One region of the Streptosporangium sp. NPDC000396 genome, then DNA from elsewhere that is predicted to be linked to it. Evidence: riboswitches for the same ligand, from Rfam matches in the RefSeq annotation. Region 1 holds a riboswitch; each other region holds the start of a gene.
The links. Region 1 has a riboswitch for cyclic di-AMP ahead of ACFY2X_RS23220 (hypothetical protein). Riboswitches for the same ligand answer to the same signal wherever they lie in the genome.

Region 1 (5,827 bases):
GCTGACCGGGCGACGTTTTTTGAGTCGTTGGCGAGGGAGAGCCCGTGCTCGGAATCGAAGACTGCCTGGCTGAGGTCATGGCGATCCCCGGCGCGCTGGACGCGATCCTGATCGATCAGACCAGCGGAATGGCCGTGGCGGTCGGCGGCGGAAGCCGCCACCTCGATACGGAGAAGTCAGCCGCGGGGCTGAGCGAAACCCTGCGGGCGACGCTGGACGGACTCGCCATGAATTCCCCCAGCGGAACGGTCCGAATCAACGACATGATCATAACCACAGATAACGGACATCATTTAATGAGACCGTTGGAAACGGCTTTCGACGGCCCTCTGGTGATTTATGTCCGGCTCGACCTGGAGCGCTCAAATCTGGCTCTGGCCCGCCATCGCCTGCAGGCGCTTTCCGGCCGCCTGATAACGACCACGTGAAGCCATGCCGACCGTGGAGAGCATACTCAGCGGGCTCGCGGACGATCGCGCCACCGGCGCGCTGCGCCTGGGCAAGGCCGGAATGCTCTATCTCACCGAAGGTCGCGTGACCTACGCCGAGAGTTCGGCCGCCCCCCGGGTGGAGGACCTGCTGACCGCCGGCCACAGGATCTCCGCCTACGCCGTACGGCGGGCCAGGCAGTCCGCCGCCGAGGACCGATGGGGCGGCGAACAGCTGATCGGCCAGGGCGTGCTGACCCGGGGTGAGCTGGAGTTCTGCGTACTGAGCGCGGTGCTCGACGCCGCGTATTTCCTGTTCGACTCAGACGGGCACCGGCCGAGATTCCGGCCGGGAGACCGGCACTGGCTCGGACCCCAGTGGTACTTCGACGTGGCCGGAATGTTCCGGGAGTGCAAGCGAAGGAGGGCACAGTTGGATCAGGCCTGGCCATCCGCCGAGTTGGACTCGCTCCCGGTCGTCCCCGTAGGACGCATCCCCGCCCAGCGGGTGATGCTGACCTCGCTCCAGTGGGAGGTGCTGGTCGGGGCCGACTCCACGGCGACTCCCTCCGATCTGGCGCGCAAACTCGGCCGCCCCGCCTACTCGGTGCTGCTGGCCGTACGGCAGCTCGCCGCGGCCGGGCTGCTTCGCACCCCGCAGGCCGAGCCCGCCGCCGCACTGCCCAGGCGCAGCACGGGCACCCGGCAGGCTCCGGCCGCGGCGACCGGCGCCCTCAGATCACCTACGTCGATCCCCCAGGCAACGGGAGATCCCACCGACGTGGATCTGCTCATCCGGCTCAGAGATGCATTGGAGGCACTCACTTGACGTCCTCCCACGGTCCGGAGACCTGGGATTTCAGCGGAGGGGTTCCTCTCCGCCCCGAAGGACGAGGCTCGCGCCCCGGATATCCGGTGGGTTTGGTCCGATGCCGATGAGGCTGCGGACGCTGAAGCTGATCAGAAGGAGGATGCCGGTGGAACTGCGCGACGAGATTCACCAGGAGCTGGCACTGCTACGCGAGCGCATCCCCGACGTGAGCGGAAGCATCGCGTGCAGCGTGGACGGCTTGACGATAGCCAGCGACCTGAAAGACGACGCCGAGCAGACCGGCGCGCTCTCCTCCGCGATGCTGTCCCTCAGCCGCCGGATGACGAGCATGACCGGCAAGGGCGCCTTCGAGGAAACGTTGATCTCCGGCACCAACGGCTACGCGGCCTTCTACGCCGCCGGCCCCAAGATCGTCCTCACAGTCCTCGCCAACCCCGGGACCAACCTCGGGCTGCTGCGACTGGAGGGCCGCAAGACGGCGGCGAGTCTGGCCGCCATCTCATCTCGCATATCGATAACTCAGTGATCGGAGGCAGGCATGGGCAACATGGACATCTCCCTCAAGGAGATGATGGCGATCGACGGTGCCGTCGGGGCGGCGGTCGTGGACTACAACAGCGGCATGGCGCTGGGGGCCCTCGGCGGCTCCAAGGACCTCGATCTCCAGATCGCGGCGGCCGGTAACACCGAGGTCGTCAAGGCCAAGATGCGGACGATGGATTCGCTGGGCATCAAGGAAGGCATCGAAGACATCCTCATCACGCTCAGCGCCCAGTATCACGTGATCCGCCCGGTCAGCGGCCGGAGCGGCAAAGGGCTCTTCCTCTACCTGGCCCTCGACCGGGGCCGGGCCAACCTGGCGCTCGCGCGGCACAATCTGCGCGGCATCGAGGAGAAGCTCGAGATCTGATCCTCCGGTACGGCCCGCGCCCCGGGAGGCGTATGCCGTACCGGAGCCCGACGCTCGGCGGCGGTGAGCTCGGGCCAGAAGCGGCGCGGCAGATCGTGCTCACACCGGTCCTGGCCGGTTCCGCCGAACAGGGTGTCGTCCGGCGGAAATGAGAGCAAGGGCGAACGCCCTGCGCTGGCGTTCACCCTTGCTCTCGTGGGGGATTTGACGGCGGGAGAGCCTTAGCTCTCGTCAGCGGCCTTCCTGCGGAAGCGGCCGGTCATGCCGGTGTAGAGGAAGGCGGCGCCACCCAGAGCGGCCAGGCTGATCGCGCCCAGCGTCGAGACGGCGGACCTGACCGCGGGGGCCGGGGCGGCGACCGGAGCGGCGTCCAGGGTCGTGGTGCGGCGGCTCTCGGCGACCTTGGTCGGGACGGCCTTGGGCTTGTCGGCCTTGGGCTCGACAGCCTTGGGCTCGACAGCCTTGGGCTTGGCCGCCTCGGCCGGGGCGGCCTTGGGCGCGGCACCGCCCTTGGGCTCGGCGACGACCTCGGCCTTCTTGGGCTCCTCGGCCTTCTTGGGCTCCTCGGCCTTCTTCGGCTGCTCGGGCTTGGCGAGGACCACCTGCGGGGGCTTGGCCGGGTTGCGGTCCACGCGGCCCCACGCACCGGTGGAGAACGCCACCGGGTAGTTCTTCTTGCCCGCGCCGTCGCCCCACTTGGTGATCACGTAGTCGACCTTGATGTGGCCCATGCCACCGTTGCCGTCCACGCCGAGGGTGCCGGAGTTGAACGTGCCGCCGGTCAGGTCGGCGAAGGTCTTGGCGTCGATGTCGATCATGACGCCGCTGCTGGAGGGGACGCCAGGGCCGCGGTCACCGACGAAGAACTTGGCCTTCTTGCCGTTGTAGATGAGGTAGCCCTCGGTGAACAGCGGCCAGCTCGGGCTGGCGATCATGCCCTTCTGCATGGGCTTGCCGCTCGCGGGCAGGCCGGTGTCACCGGCGCGGCCGGAGGAGTCGTCCCAGAAGTAGGAGGCCTTGGTCGAGCCCTGCAGGAGGGCGACCTGGGAGCTGGGGCCGGTGCCGGGCTCGGCAGCGGCCGGAAGGGCCGAGGCGACACCGGCGGAGGTGACGATGCCGGCGCCGAGGAGGGTGGCAGCGACGAGACGGTTACGCAGGCCAAGCGGGAAACGCATGAAAACAGAAGCTCTTTCGTGAGGAAACAGGGCAGCCGCGTGCGACACACCAACGGAGGGCACGGGCGGAGATGCGCTCACTGAGAAGAGGTGGCGTAGCCGGAAGCACCGGGCGCTACGCGGAGCGCAGGGGGAGCGCCGCCACCGAAGGCGGCGCGGAAGTCTTAGTTGATCGGCAAGGGCAGACTAGGTACCGGCAGGAAAAGTGCGCAGTGCCCCATAAGGGGTTCTCCTCTCCATCTCGTCTACCGGGTTAGCTGACGGGTTCGGGCGGTGGAGTTGCCCTACCGCCGCACGCTCGCGGCGGATTCACCCCAGGAAGTGGGTCCCCGGCTCCCGTGGCCTGACGGCCTTCGGGACTCGACGTTGGCCGGTCGCTCCTTCCGTTGAAGGGCAGGTCACCAGCCGATAACAGTTAAGACAGTACCCACCCAAATGAGACAAAGCAAAGCAAACACCACGAAAACACCAGAAGATCTACCTCCATCGGCCAAGAAAGCCTTATTCGCCGATTCTTTACCGTTTTCCCCAGGCGTTTACTTCGGCCAGCTCCCGACCATCCGCCCCAGGCGTTGACGCCGCCTCGCGGCACGGATCGGCCCTCATCCTCGCAGGTCAGTGACCTCATCCAGGAGCGTCACGATCGCCGCCTCGGCCGCCGGAAACCGCTCGAACGCCTGATATCCAGGCGATTCTCCCCATCCGGCACCTTGCTCGAAATATCTCTGCCCCGCCCTGAGCCGCCTCGGAGAACGGGACCGGACAGGCGATCGCACGCCTGAATCGCATGCCTGATGCGATCAACGTCCGCGAGGTTTCCGATCGAGGGTTCTTTGACTTTTCGTCACGCGGCGGCTTGATCACAAACGAAGCAGAACTCGTCGGGCTCACCGCGCACTCCCTCGGCGTCCTGGCCTCTCAACGACTTTCAGCTGGATCGGCGCATATCTCCGTCTCCAGGAAGTTCGAGATCTCGTTCGCGACGACGTCGGGCATCTCGAGACCACACAGGTGTCCAAGCTCGCTCAGCAGGACCGCACGGCTTCCAGGGATGCGCCGCACGTCGTCAAGTTGCTTGGCTTGATCTACGACGACGTCCTTTCCGCCAACCGCCGGCGCGCGTACAGATTGACCATGTCCGGGCAAGTCGAAGACCAAGATGCGGAACCCGCTCAGGTGTCGCGCGATTCCGGTCATGAGGTCAGCCGAGGCGCCGAATCCCGGCAACATGACAAGTGTCAGAGGGCCCTGGCCGTGTTCCTCCCAGTAAATGTCTGAACTGGTGTGTGGCATCGCGATCTCTCCATAGCCTCGGCGAAGTTTGTTGGGCATACACGTACGGCTTGAGCACATCGGCCAGATCCACTCGCGCTGCAGGCCGGTCCCGCCATACCGGCAGCACCGGGTCCCGCCATGGGCGCATCATCTCGTTCAGTGCGCCTGGGTGGTGTGACTCGCGGTGAAGGCCAGAAGAAGCGCGGCGGTCCGCGGCGGATCCTCCATGATGGGCGAGTGCCCAACACCGGGCAGCACCTCGACCTTCGCGCCCGGAACGGCGCGGTATTCGGCGGCGGAGGAGGATCGCCATCTCTGGTCGTCCTCACCGAAGATCACTAGCAGCGGCTTGCCGAGGGGACTCAGCCGATCGGGGAGCGCGCGCTGGTTCACATAGTCGTCGCCGTCCTGCGATGTCGCGATGAAGGCGTGGTAGGTCATGCCGCGCGCGTCGTCCACGACCGCCTGCGGGACCTTGTAGCCGCGGCGGCTGAACGCGGTGCTCGCGGCGTTGCGGATCAGGCTGTCGGTCCGAAGCCGCCACAGCAGCTGCCCGATGACGGGGTCGTCCAAGAGCCCGCCGACGAAGCCGCTTGAGATGGCGGCGTCCAAGCGGGGTGCGGTGTCGATGATCGCGAGCGCGGTCACCAGGTCGGGTCGTTGCTCGGCGAGAGCGGTGGCGACCGCGCCACCGGTGGAATGGCCGACCACTACGGCGTTCTTGACCCCGAGCCGATCCATTGCCTCGCCGACCCGGCGTCCCTGCTCCGGCATCCCGTAGCCACCGCCGGCCGGTTTGGCCGACCGGCCGTGCCCGAGCAGGTCGATCCGGATGACGCGATGGGACTTGGTCAGCAGCGGAACGAGCGCGTCCCACGAGCGGGTCGACGCGGCGAGCCCGTGGATCAGTACAAGTGCCGGGGCATCGGGAGGGCCGTCCTGGCGCACGTAGATGTTCCCGCCGTCCAGAGGCAGGGTCGGACTCCCGCTGGCCTCGGCGCTCTGCCGCGACACCACCACCGCGTTCACGAGAAGCAACCCGACGACGACGGAGAGGACAGCCGAGGCGATCAAGAGGCGCCGCCGGCGCCGTGCCGCGCTGCTCACATCAGCCTGCCGGTGCGGAAACCGCAGGACGGCGTCGTCGAAACAGCAGGGTCATCGAGCCCCAGGGAAATAATCATGGGCCTACTGTCACCGCCGGTGC
Region 2 (5,827 bases), on a different contig from region 1:
GTGCAGATGTCCGCGGCCTTGTAGAAGCCGTCCTTCACGACGGTGTCCTTGACCTTGTCCGCGGTGACGGCGATCGGGTCGAGAAGGAAGGCCGGGACGTCGGCGGTGCCGTTGTTCACCGTGGTGGGCGCGGCGGGCTTCTCACCCTTGACCGCCGCCACGGCCAGCTCCGCGGACTTCTCCGCCTCTGCCCTGATGTCCAGGTAGATGGTCATGTACTGCTCGCCGGTGAGGATCCGCTGGACGGCGGCGAGCTCGGCGTCCTGCCCGGTGATCGGCGGAAGCTGCTTGTATCCGGCCCGCTTCATCGCGGCGATCGCGCCGCCCGCCATGCCGTCGTTGGCCGACAGTACGCCGACGATGTTGTCCCGGCCGAGCGCGGTGATCGCCTGCTCCATCTCCTGCTGGGCCTTGTCCGGGCTCCAGTCGGGGGTGTCGAACTCCCGGCCCACCTGGACCTTGCCGTCCAGGATGTTGTGCGCGCCCTTCTTGTAGTCGGCAGAGCTGGGGTCGGTGGTGGAGCCGTGGATCATCACGACCTTGCCCTTGGCCGCCGTGCCCCTGGCGGTGAGCGCGTCGAGCAGCGCCTGGCCCTGCATCTCGCCGACCCGCACATTGTTGAACGAGACGAAGTAGTCGTAGCCGATGCCGGAGATCAGCCGGTCGTAGGCGATCACCGGGATCTTCTTCTGCTTGGCCTGGTTGACCAGAGGGGCCACCGCCCCGGCGTCCACCGCGTCGAGCACCAGCACGTCCGCCCCCTGGGTCAGCGCGGCCTCCACCTGTTGCTGCTGCTTGGCCGCGTCCTGGTCGGCGTTGCTGTAGAGGACCTTGCACCCGGCGCAGAGCTGCTTGACCTTGGCCTCGAAGAGCGGCCGGTCGAACGCCTCGTAGCGGGTGGTCTTGGATTCTGGAAGGAAGAGCGCGATTATCGGCGTCTCTTGGCTCTTCTCGGTCTTGGTAGTAGTGGTTCCACTGCCGCAGGCGGTCGCCGTGAGCGCCGCCGCGAGGGGAACGACCAGCCATCCTCGGTGCATCGCACATCGTCCTTTCGTGCTGCCCCGGAACATGATTGGTAAGAAAGGTATTTTACCATTAAGGGCGTTGGCTAGCCTTTCCCCGGGATCACATGGGAGGGAGAGCGAAGTGCGAAGTCAGCTCGGCAATCCACGGCTGTTGCGGGTGATGAACGAGCGACGTCTTCTCGAGCAACTCCTCGAACACGGCCCGGCCTCGCGGGCCGATCTGGCGAAGGTCACCGGCCTGTCCAAGCCGACCGTCTCGGCCGCGCTGGCCGGCCTTGAGGAGGACGGGCTGGTCCACCTGGTCGGTGAGGTGTCCGGCCGGCCCGGTCCGGTGACCTCGCTCTACGACATGAACGCCGGTGCCGTGCATGTCGCGGGCGTCGACATCGGCCGCGACTGGATCCGGGTCGCGGTGGCCGACCTCCGGGGCCGCTTCGTGGGCCGCCGCGACGACCGCAACGACGCCCGGAGCGAGGACGACCTGGTCGCGAGGGTCCGGGGCCTGGTCAGGGCGGCGGTGACCGAGGCCGACCTCGAATGGTCCTCCATCGCCTACATGGTGGTCGGCGGCCCCGGCGTCTACGATCCCGAGGCCGGGCGGCTGGACCTCACCGCGAACCTGCCCGGCTGGGGCGGCCCCGGCCTGCTGGACCGGCTGCGCGTCGCGCTGGGCATCGACCTGGCGATCGAGAACGACATCAACCTGGCCGCCCTGGGCGAGCACTCCTACGGCGAGGGCAAGGGAAAGTCCCACTTCGCGCTGGTGTCCATCGGCACCGGCGTCGGCATGGGCATCGTCATCAACGGCGAGCTCTACTCGGGGGCGCGCGGCGCCGCGGGAGAGGTCTCCTACCTGCCCGCGGCCGAGGAACTCGCCCCTGACCAGGAGGCGCTGGAACACGGGCTCACCGAGACCATGGTCGGCGCCCCCGGCGTGGTCCGGGAGGCTTGGGCCGCCGGGCTGCGGATGGGGACCGCCAAGGAGGTCTTCGGCGCCGCGGCGGCCGGGGACCCGGTGGCGCTGGCCGTCGTCGAGGCCGAGGGCCGCAGGATCGGCGGGCTGATCGTCGCGGTGGCCGCGGTCCTGGACCCGGAGGCGATCGTGCTCACCGGCGGTGTCGGCCGCAACCTCGACCTGCTCGGCGACTCCATCGCCGGCAGGGTCGCCGAGCTCGGGCCGCTGCGCCCCACCGTGGTGGCGAGTTCTCTGGGCGACAGCGGGGTTCTGCTGGGCGCCGTGGCTCGGGCGCTGAGCCACGCCTGGGACGTCATCTTCGCCACCCGCCGGGCCTGAAGGACGACGGGCTCGGAAGGCCGCCGGCTTGGAGGGCCGCCGGCTTGGAGGGTCGCGGCTCTGGAGGAGCGCCGGTTCGGAGGAGTCGCGGGTTTGAAAGGTCACGGATTCGGAGGACCTTGGGTGCCATGGGCAGGCCTGCCCATGGCACCTAGGGAGCCGCGACAGGTCAGGGGGTGTCCTTCGGATCTTCCTGCTTGTCCTGGACGACCTCGGTGGTCGTCGTGGGGAGGGATTCGGCCGCGCGCTTGAGCTGCTCGGAGAGCTTGACGCCCTCGCGGTCGGGACGGACGGCGCCGACGAACGTCTGGCGGCGCCAGTCGTTGAGCTTCTCTTCCTTGACCACGTCGCCGCTCTGGGGGGCGTGGACCATGTAGCCGGGCCTGGTGATCATGCCGACATGGCCGAGACCGTGGAAGAAGACCAGGTCACCGGGCTTGAGGTTCTTCCAGGGAACCTTCTTGGAAAACGCTCCGTACTGGTCGGCGGCGACGCGGGGCAGCTTGATCCCGGCGGCGCCGTAGGCGCGGAGCATCAGCCCGGAGCAGTCGAAACCACCGTTGCCGGTGCCGCCCCAGACGTACGGGGTGCCGCGCTTGGACATGGCCCACTTCACGGCCTTCTGCCAGGCCGGCATGGGGGTGGCGGCGGTGAGCGCTTCTTTGAGCTTGGGCTTGTCGAGCGTCACCGGAACGGGGGCGGGGATGGGGGTGGCGGTCAGGGCGGGCGAGGTGACCGGGGCGGGGGAGGCGGCCAGGGCGACGGCCGGAGTCGAGAACACTGCGGTGCCTGCGGCGAGCAGGGACAGGGCACGGGGGTAGAACTTGCCGGACAGGGTGATTCCTTCCATAAGGCCGGCCGGGTGAGCTGTCGGGCTCGGGCGTGGAGGTCGCCCTACGGCGCGCGAGTGCGCCGATTCGCCCCAAGGAATCCGGTGGGGAAGGCAGCCGGGACCCGCTCCGGGGGTGGAGCGAAGGTCCGAGCGCCTCGCGGATCCCGAAAGGTGGTTCCCCGGCTCCGCGCAGGCCGAAAGGGGTGGCCGCACGGATTAGGCGTCGATGCGAATGGTGAGGACCATAACGAAACTTAATGAACGGGTCAATAGCTCACAAAACTAGACAAAGCGATCATATAGGTCGTGAGCGCATAAATGATCACGCCTGCCGTGCCACGCGGGTATGTCCGAAGAGTGAGATCGGTGTTCGATTACCGAGACGGGCCGGTAAGGTGCGTGCATGGATTCGCGCAACATTCGCCTGGCAGTCATCCCCGGAGACGGGATCGGCGTCGAAGTCGTCACCGAGGGCCTGAAGGTCCTCCAAGCGGTCGGCACGAAAATGGAGACCACCACCTACGACCTGGGCGCCAAGCGGTACCACAGGACCGGTGAGATCCTCTCGGACGCGGTTCTGGACGAGTTGCGCGGATACGACGCGATCCTGCTCGGCGCGATCGGCGACCCCAGCGTTCCCCCGGGCGTCCTGGAGCGCGACCTGCTGCTCAGGCTCCGCTTCGAGCTCGACCACTACGTGAACCTCCGCCCGGTCAAGCTCTTCCCCGGCGTCGAGACCCCGCTCGGGAAATCCCGTCCCGAGGACATCGACATGGTCGTCGTCCGTGAGGGAACCGAGGGCCTGTACGCCGGAGCCGGCGGCGCGCTGCGCCGGGGCACGCCGTACGAGGTCGCCACCCAGGAGTCGCTGAACACCGCCTTCGGCGTCGAGCGGGTCATCCGCTACGCCTTCGACAAGGCGCTCGAACGACCCCGCAAGAAGCTGACGCTGGTCCACAAGACCAACGTGCTCACCTACGCCGGTGACCTCTGGGCCCGCACGTTCGACCGGGTCGGCCTGGAATACCCCGACGTCACGACCGACTACTGCCACGTGGACGCGGCCTCGATGTTCTTCGTCAGCCAGCCGGAGCGGTTCGATGTGATCGTCACCGACAACCTCTTCGGTGACATCCTGACCGACATCGGCGCCGCCGTCGCCGGTGGCATCGGCCTGGCGGCCAGCGGCAACATCAACCCCGACCGCACCGCGCCGAGCATGTTCGAGCCGGTCCACGGCAGCGCCCCCGACATCGCGGGCCAGGGCAAGGCCGACCCGACCGCGACGATCCTGTCGGTCGCCATGCTCCTGGACCACCTGGGCCTGGCCGAGGAGGCCGCCAAGGTCGAGCAGGCCGTGGCCGAGGACCTGCTCGAGCGGTTGACCGGCTGGGCCGGCCGGACCACCCACGAGATCGGCGACGACATCACCGCCCGAGTAGCCGGCTGAGGAAGCCGCCCCCTCGAATCCCGACGCGCCTGGCGGCTCACCTGAGCCGCCAGGCGCGTCTTCGTTTATCCAGCCCTGACGGCTTTCGCCATAGATGCAGTAGTTTTCCCGTTAGCTGGTCCATCGCAGAATGGACTCAAGCCCAGCCCGCCATGAAGAGAAGGATCTCCGCCATGACCACCGCTCAGAAGCTCAGCTTCGACGTGCAGCTCTCCGACCATGCTCGCACCGCGGCCGAGCGCGAGCAGGTACTGGCGAATCCTGGGTTCGGGCAGATCTTCACCGACCACATGATCTCGATCGACTACACCGAGGGGGAGGGCTGGCACGACGCGCGGCTCATGCCGTACGGCCCGCTGAGCCTGGACCCGGCGACCTCGGTCTTCCACTACGCCCAGGAACTCTTCGAGGGCCTGAAGGCCTACCGCCAGGAGGGCGGTGCGATCGCGTCCTTCCGGCCGTACGCCAACGCCGCCCGCTTCAACCGGTCGGCGGTGCGGATGGCCATGCCGGAGTTGCCCGAGGAGACGTTCGTCGAGTCGCTCGAACTCCTCGTCCAGACGGACCGCGAGTGGGTGCCCACGACCCCGGGCCACAGCCTCTACCTGCGCCCCTTCATGATCGCGACGCAGGCGGCGCTCGGCGTCAACTACCCCTCCAGGACCTACAAGTACATGGTGATCGCCTCTCCGGCGGCCGCCTACTTCGGCGGAGGCAAGCCGGTCTCGGTCTGGCTGTCCACCGAATACACCCGCGCCGCCCCTGGCGGCACGGGCTTCGCCAAGTGCGGCGGCAACTACGCGGCGGCCTTCGTGGCCCAGCGCCAGGCCGTCGAGCAGGGCTGTGACCAGGTGGTCTGGCTCGACGCGAGCGAGCACCGCTACGTCGAGGAGATGGGCGGGATGAACCTGTTCTTCGTCTATGGCGACCGCCTGCTCACCCCGGCCCTCACCGGCACGCTCCTGCCCGGCATCACCCGCGACTCGATCCTCACCCTCGCCGCCGACCTCGGCCTGACCGTCGAGGAGGGGCGCCTGTCGATCGAGGAGTGGCAGTCGGGCTGCGAGTCCGGCGAGCTCACCGAGGTCTTCGCCTGCGGCACCGCGGCGGTCGTGACCCCGGTCGGCTCGGTCAAGGGCGCCGACCGCGCCTGGACGATCGGCGGCGGCGTCCAGGGCCCGGTCACCGCCCGGATCCGCGAGGAACTGGTCGGCATCCAGTACGGC
Region 3 (5,827 bases), on a different contig from region 1:
ATGCCGAACCCCTGCGGGATCAGCAGGGCGCCGAAGGCCCCCTGGAGCAGCCGGAAGACGACGACGGACGTGGGGTCGAAGGCCAGGCCGCAGCCGATGGACATGAGTGTGAATCCGGTGATCCCGGTCAGGAACAGGCGGCGGCGGCCGTACTTGTCGCCGAGCCGTCCGCCGACCACCAGCAGGACGCCCATGGCCAGGGCGTAGCCGGCGCCGAGCCACTGGACGAGGGCGTCCCCGCCGTGCAGGTCGGCGGCGATGGTCGGGGCTGCGATGTTGGTGATCGTCGCGTCCAGCAGGTCGAGGATCGAGGCGAAGAGGACGACGGCGAGGACGGCCCACCGGCGGCGGCCGGTGGTCTGCGGTCCGGCCGGGGGCGAAACGGTGGTCATGGAGATGCCTAGGGGGAAAGGGACGGGCTGTGCGGCCCGTCCGGATCAATGCTGGGTGAAGGCCGCGGCGTTCTCGCGGGCCCACTGCTCGAAGTCGCGGGCGGGCGTGCCGAGGAGGGTCTCGGTGGTGTCGGCGATGACGGCGGGGCCGGCGGAAGCGGCCGCCCACAGGTCGAGCAGCGAGCCGACCATCGGAGCCGGCATGTACTGGCTCATCTGCTGTTCGGCTTCGGTGCGGGTGATCTGCTCGACGGGGATGTCGCGGCCGAGGACGTCGGACAGGATGACGAGCTGCTCGCGGAAGGTGAGCGACCGCGCTCCGGTGAGGGTGATCTCGCGGCCGGTCAGTGAGTCGCCGGTGAGGGCCTCGACGGCGATGTCGGCGATGTCGTCGGTGTGGATGGGCGCGATGTGGGCGTCGGGGTAGGCGAGCTGAATGGGCATTCCCTGCCCGATGAAGTAGGCCCAGCCGAGCGCGTTGCTGGCGAAGGCGTCCGGGCGCAGGAACGTGCGGGTGAGCTCGGAGCCGGCCAGCGCGCGCTCGACCTGGAGGCTGTGGCCGGCGAGCGGGTCGCTCTCGGCGCCGGGGGCCAGGACCGAGGACGACGACAGCAGGACGACGTGCTCGACGCCGGCGGCCTCGGCGGCCTTGATCAGGTCATGGATGCCGCTCGGCTCGGGATAGAGGAACACCTGGCGGACGTCCCGTAGTGCGGCTTCGAAGGTTTCGGGCCGGGACAGGCCCAGCTCGGCGACCTCGACGCCGTCCGGGACGGTCAGCTCGGCGGGGTTGTTGCTGGCGGCGCGGACGCTGTGGCCGGCGGTGTGCAGGCGCTTGATGATCGCCTGGCCGACCTTGCCGCGGGCGCCGGTGATGAGGATGGTCACGTTCAGTTCCTTTCGTCGGTGAGGACATATGCATGCTTACATGCACACGTTTTCATGTCAACACATGTATGTGTGATGTGGTGGATGTAGCATGTGCGCATGACGACGAAGGAGCCGAAAACAGCCGATGAGCTGCTGAACGCGGTCGGGCCGGCGTTCGGGAAGCTACGCCGTTCCTCCCTGCTGGAGGTGGAGAGCCCCATCTCCGCCAAGGACCTGAGCCGGACCCTGGTGCTGAACATCGTCTTGGAGGCCGAGCAGGACGGTGGGCGCGAGATGACCGTCGGCGCGATCGCCGAGCACCTCGGCGTGGACCCCTCGGTGGCCAGCCGCATGGTCAGCGACTGCATCTCCGCCGGCTACCTGGTCCGCGCCGCCTCCCAGGAGGACGGGCGCCGTACGGTCCTCCACCTCAGCCCAGGCGGCACCGACCTGATGGCGCGCTTCCGCCGCCACCAGCGCGCGACCTACGAGCACATCACCGCGGACTGGTCCGAGCAGGACCGTCTGGAACTCGCCCGCCTCATGCTCAAATACGTCGCCGCCCAGGACAGCCTGCGCCACCGGGCCGCGTCGAAGGGAAGAACCCCGGCCTCCTGAGCACGGCGCCACACGGCGGAACTCGCCGGTTCCGGTGGGATCACCGGCCGGCTTCGGTGCCCGCCTGGCGCAGGGCCTCATCGCGGCTGGTGTGCTGTTCGAAGGCGTTGTGCAGTCCGGTGCGATACAGCAGCCGTTCCAGGTTCCCGTGAACGCCGCTGAGCATCAGCCGTACCCCGTCGGTCTGGCTGCGGTGCAACGCCAGAACCAGCTCGCTCATCCCGACCGAGTCGCAGAAGGAGACCTCCGACATGTCCACGATCAGCACCGGCGTGGCGGGAGGCAGAGCCGCCGCGCGCAGGTGCTTGCGCAGCGTCGGCGCGGTGATCAGGTCGAGTTCGCCGCTGACGGAGATGACGGTCACTCCGTCGCACTGGTGTGATGAGACGCGGAACATCGGCGGGTGTTGCCACTGTGATGTCATGGCCGGCTCTTCATCGTCGCGGTTCGCAGGTCGGCATCCGCTCGACACCGCGAGAGGAGGGCGTCAAACCCGTCCTCGTCCACATTGTGATCACTGGTATTCACCGAGGGTTCCCTCACCACCGGCCGCTGTCCTTACCGGTTACCTCCCCACGCCCACGGATCGAAACGAGCGGAGGGGTCTTTTTGCCTGACCATGGAGATTCGCGCCCGCTGGGGGCGCGACTCCACCATGGACGGCCGTCGCGGTCCGAGAAGGACCGGCGTCATCAGGCCGGCAGGCCGAACGCGGCCTGGCGGTGCCGTCCCGTGGCCGGACCGGCGGACGACGTCCTGCCTCTGGTCCACCTGACGAGAAAAACGACGCAGAGCAATGCCGTCACAGCCACCGCGGAAACCGTGGTCTCCTGCATGACAGGCAGATCGCCGAAGTCGGATCCACTGAGCGCGCCGCTCGTGCTCGCGAAAGCCCGCACGGTCGGCGCGGCGTCGGATCCCGCCGCCATGGCCTGCGGTTTCGCCGGATCGTTCGGCTTCGGGAGGCCGGCGACGGCCTGATCCCCGTCCCTCGCCTCCTGGGCCTCCTGGGGTGCGTTTTCCACCTCCCAGGTCTCCTGAGGTGTGTTATCCGTGTCCTGGATCTCCTGAAGGTCGTTCTCCATCTCCCGGATCTCCTGAGGTGCGTTCTTCACCTCCCAGACCTTGCGTTGCCCGTCCTTCGCCTTCCAGACCTTGCGGGGAAGGCCGTAGCCCACGACCTTGCTCTGATCCCGCACCTTTCGCTTGAGCCATACGCCGTCGACGTTGGCCTCAATGGTTTTGATCTTTCTGCCGTTGACTCTTTCCACGATGCCGACGTGGTCGATGCCATTGATGTTCTTGGAGCCCGACCAGTCGTAGAACACCAGGGCACCCGGCTCGGGCTTGTCGCTCCAGGCGTCATGCCTCCGGAACCACTTCGCGTGGTCGACGGTGTAGGCGAACTCTCCGACGTAGTCCTGAATGCCTGCCTGGTGGGCGGCCCAGGTGACGAACATGTCGCACCACGGTGCGGTTTTGAAGGACGGCGTGCTGGTGTCGACGTTGGTGTAGTACCAGCGGCCGAACTTGGTGGAGCCGTTGTTCTTCTCGCGATAGCCGAGAGCTTTTCGGGCAGCCTCAAGCAGCCCCTCGGGGATGGAACGCACGGGGATGGGGGTCTTCCTCTATCGGACGGAGCTATCGGACGGAGCGACCGCGCGAGGGGACGGCCGACGGCTCGGGTCCGTGGCCGGCGCGGTGGGGGATCACGTCGTGGGTCCGGTCAGGCTGTCCCGGACCGGAGGTCTCTCACGGCCCGCCATCCGATGGGGTACTGCCGCAAGCGCGGCGTCCGATGGGGCGAGTGGGGTGCTCCACCCGTCTCTCCTCTCCTTGACCGCTTACCGGGTTAGCTGACGGGTTCGGGCCAGGAGTTGCCCTACCGCCGCGTGCGCGGCGGATTCACCCCGGGCGAGACGGGAGAGTCTTCGGTCTCGCATATGGGTCCCCGGTTCCCGTGACGGAGCCGTCTCCGTCACGCGTGGGATTCAGCGGCAGACCGGCTGCCTTCCGGGTGAAGGCAGGTCGCCGGTCATTACGGTGGAATGTAGTAGTAAAATCTCGCAAAGGTAAATAAATCACCACATAAAGGACAAAAGATCTACCTCCTCATCGGCCCACGGCTTCGCCCTCGAACTCGGCCATCACGCGATCTAGAGCCGGTCGAGGAGCTTCTGCATCTCCTGGATCTCCGCCTGCTGGGCGTTCTCGATGGTCCCGGCGAGTTCCTTCGCCCGAGAAGTGGCTCCCTGCGCCTGCTCCATCTTCGACATCTCGATCGCCCCCCCATGGTGGGCGATCATCATCCGCAGGAACATGCGGTCGAACTCCGCGCCCGTGGCCGCCTCAAGCTCCTCCATGTCCTCATCGCTCATCATCCCGGGCACGCCGTGGCCCTTCATTCCCGGGGACATGCCGTGCCCCTCTCCTCCGGAGGACGCCGAGGGCTCACCCCACTCCGACAGCCAGCCCGTCATGGTGGCGATCTCCGGCTCCTGGGCGGCCTTGATCCTGGCTGCCAGATCCTTGACCTCCGGACTCCTGGCGCGCGTCTCGGCCAGCTCGGCCATCTCCACGGCCTGCTTGTGGTGCTCGATCATCATCCGCGCGAACATGACGTCGATGTCGCTGAAGGACGTGTCCGCCTGCCGGCTCGGGGAGGTGGCCGAGCTGCTGGGCGTGTCGACGAGCCCGGCCATGGCGCCGTCGCCGTTTCCGCAGGCGGTGAGCAACACGAGCGCGCCGGCTCCCGCCGTGACGGCCAGCGCGAGCCCGTGCGTGACGGGTCGGTTGATGAACATGGGCGTCGTTCCCTTTCCGGATCCTCGAATCCCGTCACGCCTTGCCGGGGCAGGCCCCGGGCTCCCGCGCGTGCACCCGGCCTGTGTACGGAGAACCGGAAGCCGTGCCAGACGTAGCGCGTATGTGCCCGGAGACGACCTGGCCATACGGGGTGACCTACAGGTTTTGACAGGGCCGAAGAAAGCTTGACGTTTTGACCGGAAAGTGCGGAGACAAGTGATTATGAACTGCCCGGCCATGCCGTCCGCCCTTCGCCGGCGATGGGTACGGAGGGCGGTTCTCACGCGCTGTGCGGCGTCGCCTCGGCTGGACGCGCCAGGAGTCCTAAGCTGTCTGATCGTGCGCTTCCTCCCGCCCGGTGCCGGCTCCCCGCTTCTCCGACGCTCGGCTGCCCTCCCGCGACGGGCCCTTATGGCGACCCTGGCGACCGTGTGCCTGACGGTCCTGTCATCGGGAGCCGCATGGGCCGCCCCGTCCGCCTCGCCTGCCCCATCCGCCCCGTTCGCCTCGCCTGCCCCATCCGCCCCGTCCGCCTCGCCCAAGAGCCCGCTGCTGAAGACGGGGAAGCTGGCGGTCACGTCGTGCCCGGAGCCGCCGATCATCGACGGAGGCATGCCTCGGACGCGTGAATATCTGACGGCGGCCATGAAATGTCTGAACAAATCATGGTCCGCCCACTTCGCTCGCGCCGGGCTGAGGTTCCGCGCACCCGCGGTCCGCTTCTACGAGGAGCCCGCGCAGCGCGTGTGCGGAGTCCGCTGGCCCGCCAACGCCGCGGCCTTCTACTGCACGGAGCAGGCCACCTTGGTGTTCCCGCTCACGGGCAACTGGATCGAGGACCGGACCGACCTGTACCCCCTCAAGGTGGCGGCCCACGAATACGGCCACCACCTGCAGAGCCTCACCGGCGTCAGAGACGACTACGAGGCTCGTGCCCGCTCCGATCGGGCCCGCCAGGCCGAGTTCGGCCGCCGCTACGAGCTTCAGGCGGACTGCCTGTCGGGCGTGTTCCTGGGCAGCGTGCAACGCTCCCTGCCACGCACCGGGCAGGACTGGGAGGCGCTGTCCGACATGCTTCGCGCCAGCGGTGACGACGGCGAGTACCGCACCCACGGCACCGGCGCCAACCGGGTCCGCTGGTT
Region 4 (5,827 bases), on a different contig from region 1:
AAGCAGTCAGGCGACAGGTCCGAGATATTGGTGACCGCCAGCCGCTTCTGCATGGATATGAACGTCGCCGGGTCCCTGGTCAGGTCCAGCGCGTGCGCGTCGGCACGGGCCTCGATATGCCTGCTCACCAGGTTCTGCGCGGGCCCGGACAGGACCGTGGCCAGGCTCAGCACCCCCATGATCAGGCCTACCGCCCTCGGATCGGCGGCCGAGGCGATCCCGGTGCGCCGCCGTACCGGCCCCCATGACGTGACCAGGTAGAGCAGGCACGCCCCGCAGGCCGCGCCCAGGGCGCCGACGAGCGTGCCGTACAGCACGTCTCCGGCCTTGGCGTGGCCCAGCTCGTGCGCGACCACCAGCTCGACCTCGCTCGCGGGCGCCCGCAGCAGCGTGTCGTAGACGACGATCCTGCGGGTCACGCCGAACCCGGAGACGTAGGCGTTGAGCGCGGTGGTCCGCCGGGACGCGTCGGCGACGAGCACGTCCTCCACCGGCACGCCGTCACGGTCGGCCATGGCGAGCAGGTCGTCGCGGAGCCGCCCGGCGGGCATCGGCGTGAAGTCGTTGAAGATCGGCTCGACCAGCACCGGATAGGCGAAGGAGACGACCACGGTCAGCACGAACGCGCCGATCGCGGCGGGGATCCACCAGCGGCGGTAGCGCCGGGCCAGCGCGACCACCGCGAGCACCATGATCGCGGTCAGCGCCGTCCTGATGCCGATGTTCTTGATCCGGTCGACCGCCCAGGCCAGCCAGTTCTGGGTGGACAGCCCGAACTCGCGCAGGTATGTCTCCGACCACATGCCCAGCGGCCAGCGCAGGATCTCCACCGCCGCCGACACGCAGAGGACGCCGAGCAGCACCCGGAGCCACCAGGGCCCCTTCAACCGGCCGAGCAACCGCGCACCCAGCGGGGTGCCCACCAGCACCCCCGCGACGATCAGGGTCAGGCCGAGTGACAGGTAGCCGGGCACGCTGATCGCGGCGTCGAAGGCCTCGGAGCGGGCGATCTGCCCCGGGGCGAAGTCCCGGGCCGAATCCGGGACGACCGGCGGGGCGCCGGAAGGCAGAATCCGCCAGGGAGTGGTGAACGCCACGATCGCCACCGTGGCCGCCCCGAGGGCGGCCAGCGCCCATCCCGCCGCCCGGAGGCCAGAGGGCGCTTCCGTCATGCTCGGCGTCAATGCAGTTCCCTCCGGAGATAGTCACGCCAGGCCTCGGTGAGCTCCGCCCGCGAGAGGCCGAGCACACCGCCGACATCGCTACCGTAAAGCCTCACCAGCGCCTTCTCACCGAAGCGCTCCGCGATGTAGCGGCAGGCGAGCCACGCCTCCTCATAGGCCTGCGCCAGCCGCGGGGCACCGGGGGCGAAGTCGGCGGGCCCGGGAAGCCGGGCGGGCAGGATCCCCGCGCGCACCTCCTCGGCCAGTTCGGCGGCGGCCACGCGGACCGCGATCCCGGTGTCGCGGTAGCCCACATAGTCGGCGAACCCCTCCGACAGCCACATCGGCACCCGGCCGCCACGGGTCGCGCCGGTGGCCACGTGGGTGAGCTCGTGAGTGATGACCACGTCCCGGCCGGTCTCGCTGAGCTTCGCGTAGCCCCCGGGCAGGACGATCACCCGGTCGGCGGTGGCCATCGCGGCCAGGCCGCCGGTGGCTCCGGCGCCCGCGAGCGCCGCCGCCTCGGCATCGGTCGCGGGGAACAGGATCACCGCCCGGACCGGCCCCCAGATCTCACCGATGGTACGGCGGGCACGATCGGCCCTCGACGCCAGATCCCGCAGCCGCCCGGATGGGACGCGATGGCCGATCACTATGGAGTGCTCGCCACGGACCACGGTGGCGGCGCCGGGCCACAGGCCTCCCGCCTCCCAGGGCGGCGGTCCCGCCTCGGCGTCCGGGCCGCGCGTCTGCCCCGGCAGCGTTCCCGCCCCGGAGACCAGGCCGGCGCCCATCAGCGCCAGCATCCCGGCGAGCACGGCACGGCGCTCTCTCCGGACTGACATGTGCGTTGATGCTACTCGACCGGAATGAAGCGGCCCCGTCCATCCGGGGAAGGATGGACGGGGCCGGTTTTCCCCGTCAGCCGCCGGGACGGACCGCTCCGGCGAAGGAGGACCGGTAGTACCCCTTCAGCTTCACGACCCGGACCGTCTTGCCGCTGCTGGGTGAATGGACCATCTCGCCCTTGCCGACATACATGCCCACGTGGCCCAGTCCACGGAAGAACATCAGGTCACCGGGGCGCAGGTGGCTCCAGGAGACCTTCTTCCTGATGGCGCGATACTGGCTCTGCGTGATCCGGGGGAGGGAGACGCCGGCCTTGCGCCACGCGTACTGCACGAGCCCTGAGCAGTCGAACGCGCCGGGGCCGGAGGCTCCCCACCGGTACGGATCGCCGATCTGCTTCCTGGCTGCCGAGACGGCCTTTATGGCCTTCACCTTCTGCTGTGCGACCTTGCTCGCCTTCGTGTTCCTCTTGACCTTCACCCTGGTCTTCGCCTTTCCCGTGGCGGGCTTGGCGGCTGCGGTGACCTCGGTGATTTCAGTGATCTCAGGCTGTGCGGCGGTCGCGGTGTCCGTCGTCGCCCGTGCCGCGGAACCCAGGGTGACCGCTCCGGCTGATGCGGTCAGGGTGAGGGCGAACCCTCCGAGGGAAAGGCGAAAAAGGCGCGACAAACGGGGGTTGTGCAGGGTGGTAGACAGGATTTCTCCTTGGGACTTCCACTGATGCCTACCGGGTTAGCTGACGGATTCGGGCTGGGAAGAAGCCCTACGGCATGAAATATGCCGATTCACCCCTGGCCACATTTCAGGGCCTGTGGGTCCCCGGTTCCGTGCCTCCTGGCTGCACGGATTCGGCAGGTCACCGCGGTGGGACCGAACCCCGAAGGGGGAGGTCGAGCCCCGTGAGGGGAGGCGGTGACCAGCTGGATTTCTATGAGGACATCGGCCTGGAAGACCGACGTTCGGCGCGACGGCATGGCTTGCTCGCCGCGACGCCAGAAGCTACCCCGATCCTAAAATTTCGGCAAAACGTCAGCCGGTTTTGAAGATCGAGGAGCCCTCCTCACCTTTTCAGAAGTCCTGCTTAACGATAAGTTCCACCACTCGAATATGACCCTCGTCACACTTTTGTGATCGGCGGCGAAACATCATCACTGTTGTCACATATGTCACACCGCGTTTGATCTTCACTTTCCCGGGAAAGGCCGGATAAACAGATCATCGGTGAACGCCGCACAAGCTGGGGTTCCAGGTTCCGGATCGGCTACGGGGACAGGCCCGGCGCGGGATCCGCAGCGCCTCCCCGCCCTGCGGCACGGCGTCACAGCGCCCTGGAGGCCCTCGCGGGCCGCAGAGCCTTCTACCTCCGTCAGACGCACCCCTGCGGGCCGCTGAGCGTCTCTCCGCCAGACGCACCTCTACGGGCCGCCGGGCATACCTCTGCGGGCCACCGAGTGTCTCTTCGCCGGCCGTACCCCTATGGGCCGCCGGCACCTCCCCCGCCGGCCGTACCTTCGCGGCTGCGGACGGCCCGACGCGTCGCGGGGTCAGGGGGTGACGGTCCGGATCACCGGATCAGGGGCGGACGGCTCCCACCAGCCGGCGGCCGTACGAGGACAGGGGGACGACCTTGACCACGTCTCCGGTCTGGGGAGCGTGGACGATCTTCCCGCCGCCCGCGTAGAGACTCACGTGGCCCAGGCCCTCGCTGAAGATGAGGTCGCCCGGCTGAAGGTCGCTCAGGTCGACCTTGCGTTTGGCGCCCCAGCTCCACTGCTCCCAGGTCGTGCGGGGAAGGCTGACGCCCCCGTTGCGCCAGGAGGCCTGGACGAGGCCGGAACAGTCCCAGCCGCCCGGGCCCGTTCCGCCGTACTGGTACGGCTTGCCGACCTGGGCGAAGGCGAAGCTCAGGGCCGCTCGGGCGTTACCCGAGGCCGGGCCGTCGTATTTGATCCCCGTGCTGTTGGGGTTACCGGTCTGGAAGGCTCCGAGCTCGCGCAGGAGCTTGGTCTGGGCCTTGACCATCTTGTCGGCCTTGGTTTTCTCCTCGGCCAGTTCGTCACGTGTCTTGTCGGCCTCGGCCAGGGCGTCCTTCGCCTTGTCGCGGTTTTCCCGCAGCGTCTTGGTGGCCTCGTCGAAGGCGTTCAGGTAGTAGGCGTGGGAGGCCGACATCTGGTCCATCGCGGCCATGCCGCTCAGCAGGCCGGCCGGATCCATCTGGCCGACCAGGCCCTCCCAGCCGCTCACGCTGCCGAACTGGTAGCTGGTGACGGCCATCGCGACGAGTTCCTCGCGCAGCCCGGCGACCTTGGTGTTCTGACGCGCGAGGTCGCCGTTCAGCGTCTCGTACTTCTTCCGGGCCTTCTTCCACTTCTCGCCGGCCTGGTTGTACTTCTCCACGACCATGTCGGCCTGGTGGTTGAGCTTCGCCAGCTTCTTCTTGGCCTGGGCGATCGTCGGTTTCGGCTCGGCGAACGCGCCGCCGACCGGCAGCAGGAAGAGCGCGACGGCCAATCCCGCGGCCATCGGCATTCGCCTGAATCCAACCGGCATACCCGCCACGGCCACGACGCCGCCTCCCCAGTGCAAAGACCTGGGGCGAAATAGTACAGAATCAGTAAGGACTAACTCACCTTTTCGGCGGCTTTATTCTTTACCCGCAGGTGGCGACCCCACAGATCTTCGCGGACATCCTGGCGGCGTCCCGCAGTTGGCCGGTCCAGTCCGACTTGGCCGGCTTGGCATACTCCCCCGCCAACATGTAGACCAGCACGGCGTTCGCCCTGCGGACCACCACACTGCGGTCTCCGCCGATCCCGGCCTTCTTGCCGTAGTAAACCTGCCCGGAGACCTTCAGCGCCTCGTCTCCGAGCCCGGCCACGGCCGCCGAGGCGTAACGGTAGCTGGAGCCCGCGTCCGCCTTGGACCCGCACGCGGACAGGGCCGAGCGGACCTGGGTCATGGCCCGTTCCGCGTCCGCCTCGGAGCCGTACAGAAGCACCTGCTCGACCCTCATGAAGTCGGGCACGCCGGTGAACGTCACCGTGCGCACGGCCACCCGGCCCGTCTTGCCCACGGCGCCCCTGCGGCACGGATCCAGCGCGAACCGGGTCTTCAGCGAGTCGCTGACCTTCCAGTTCGTCTCGGGATCGCTGTCCTTCTTGGCGGCGTCCTTCTCGTAGAGCAGGAACCCCTTGGGAATGCCGGGTGCCGCGGCGGCCGTACCGGCCACGAGAGCGGCGCAGACCAGTGCAATGATCTTCTTCATCGGATCAACCTCCACCATGATCCGATGAACCATACGGCTAAAAGGTTCAGCCCCGTCCGAGACGCCGCAGAAGCAATACGGAAGGAACCGGCCGGGCGCCCATCCGGCGGACCGACTCGGCCACCTCACGGTCGGAGGAGACCACCGCGACGGCACGGCCGGTGGGTTCGGCGCGGACCAGCTGGCGGATGAGGTCGTCGGCGATCTGGCCGGGGGCGCTGAACATCACCCGGACACCCCGAGGGGCCGATACCGGAACCGGGCCGTTCAGTTCGGCGCCGTCGAAGACGCAGGTCAGCTCGATGCGGGTCTGCGCGTAGAGCGCGCCGAGCCCGGTGAGCAGGCGGTTGCGCTGATCGGCCAGGGTGAGCGTGCCGTAACCGGTCTTGGTCACGTTGTAACCGTCCACGATCAGATGGATCTGCGGCAGCGCGAGCAGCTGGTCGAGCAGGACGGGGTCGTCGTCGGCGAGCGCCCGCGCGGGCACCGCCTGAACCCCCTGCCTGCCGGGCGCGACCGAGGCCACCGAGTCGGCCGGCCTGCTGATGCT

Region 2: linked by a shared signal. The riboswitch ahead of ACFY2X_RS22580 (C40 family peptidase) and the one ahead of ACFY2X_RS23220 (hypothetical protein) in region 1 are both predicted to bind cyclic di-AMP.
Region 3: linked by a shared signal. The riboswitch ahead of ACFY2X_RS04630 (CHAP domain-containing protein) and the one ahead of ACFY2X_RS23220 (hypothetical protein) in region 1 are both predicted to bind cyclic di-AMP.
Region 4: linked by a shared signal. The riboswitch ahead of ACFY2X_RS02005 (C40 family peptidase) and the one ahead of ACFY2X_RS23220 (hypothetical protein) in region 1 are both predicted to bind cyclic di-AMP.

What each region holds. Positions count from the first base shown of each region.
Region 1 is NZ_JBIAZA010000014.1:79,559-85,385, reverse strand. Features, by position in the region: gene ACFY2X_RS23240 (roadblock/LC7 domain-containing protein) at 45-428, shown strand; gene ACFY2X_RS23235 (hypothetical protein) at 442-1,257, shown strand; gene ACFY2X_RS23230 (roadblock/LC7 domain-containing protein) at 1,406-1,786, shown strand; gene ACFY2X_RS23225 (hypothetical protein) at 1,799-2,170, shown strand; gene ACFY2X_RS23220 (hypothetical protein) at 2,392-3,345, opposite strand; cyclic di-AMP (ydaO/yuaA leader) riboswitch at 3,573-3,721, opposite strand; gene ACFY2X_RS23215 (alpha/beta fold hydrolase) at 4,264-4,638, opposite strand; gene ACFY2X_RS23210 (alpha/beta fold hydrolase) at 4,777-5,694, opposite strand.
Region 2 is NZ_JBIAZA010000013.1:194,863-200,689, reverse strand. Features, by position in the region: gene ACFY2X_RS22590 (sugar ABC transporter substrate-binding protein) at 1-1,037, opposite strand, end outside; gene ACFY2X_RS22585 (ROK family protein) at 1,147-2,319, shown strand; gene ACFY2X_RS22580 (C40 family peptidase) at 2,489-3,169, opposite strand; cyclic di-AMP (ydaO/yuaA leader) riboswitch at 3,157-3,384, opposite strand; gene ACFY2X_RS22575 (3-isopropylmalate dehydrogenase) at 3,555-4,601, shown strand; gene ACFY2X_RS22570 (branched-chain amino acid aminotransferase) at 4,775-5,827, shown strand, end outside.
Region 3 is NZ_JBIAZA010000002.1:457,106-462,932, forward strand. Features, by position in the region: gene ACFY2X_RS04610 (MFS transporter) at 1-392, opposite strand, end outside; gene ACFY2X_RS04615 (NAD(P)H-binding protein) at 438-1,280, opposite strand; gene ACFY2X_RS04620 (MarR family winged helix-turn-helix transcriptional regulator) at 1,380-1,880, shown strand; gene ACFY2X_RS04625 (STAS domain-containing protein) at 1,921-2,304, opposite strand; gene ACFY2X_RS04630 (CHAP domain-containing protein) at 2,573-3,490, opposite strand; cyclic di-AMP (ydaO/yuaA leader) riboswitch at 3,706-3,887, opposite strand; gene ACFY2X_RS04635 (DUF305 domain-containing protein) at 4,037-4,684, opposite strand; gene ACFY2X_RS04640 (neutral zinc metallopeptidase) at 5,298-5,827, shown strand, end outside.
Region 4 is NZ_JBIAZA010000001.1:448,382-454,208, forward strand. Features, by position in the region: gene ACFY2X_RS01995 (M48 family metallopeptidase) at 1-1,172, opposite strand, end outside; gene ACFY2X_RS02000 (hypothetical protein) at 1,181-2,008, opposite strand; gene ACFY2X_RS02005 (C40 family peptidase) at 2,085-2,681, opposite strand; cyclic di-AMP (ydaO/yuaA leader) riboswitch at 2,719-2,876, opposite strand; gene ACFY2X_RS02010 (NlpC/P60 family protein) at 3,585-4,535, opposite strand; gene ACFY2X_RS02015 (hypothetical protein) at 4,663-5,277, opposite strand; gene ACFY2X_RS02020 (NYN domain-containing protein) at 5,324-5,827, opposite strand, start outside.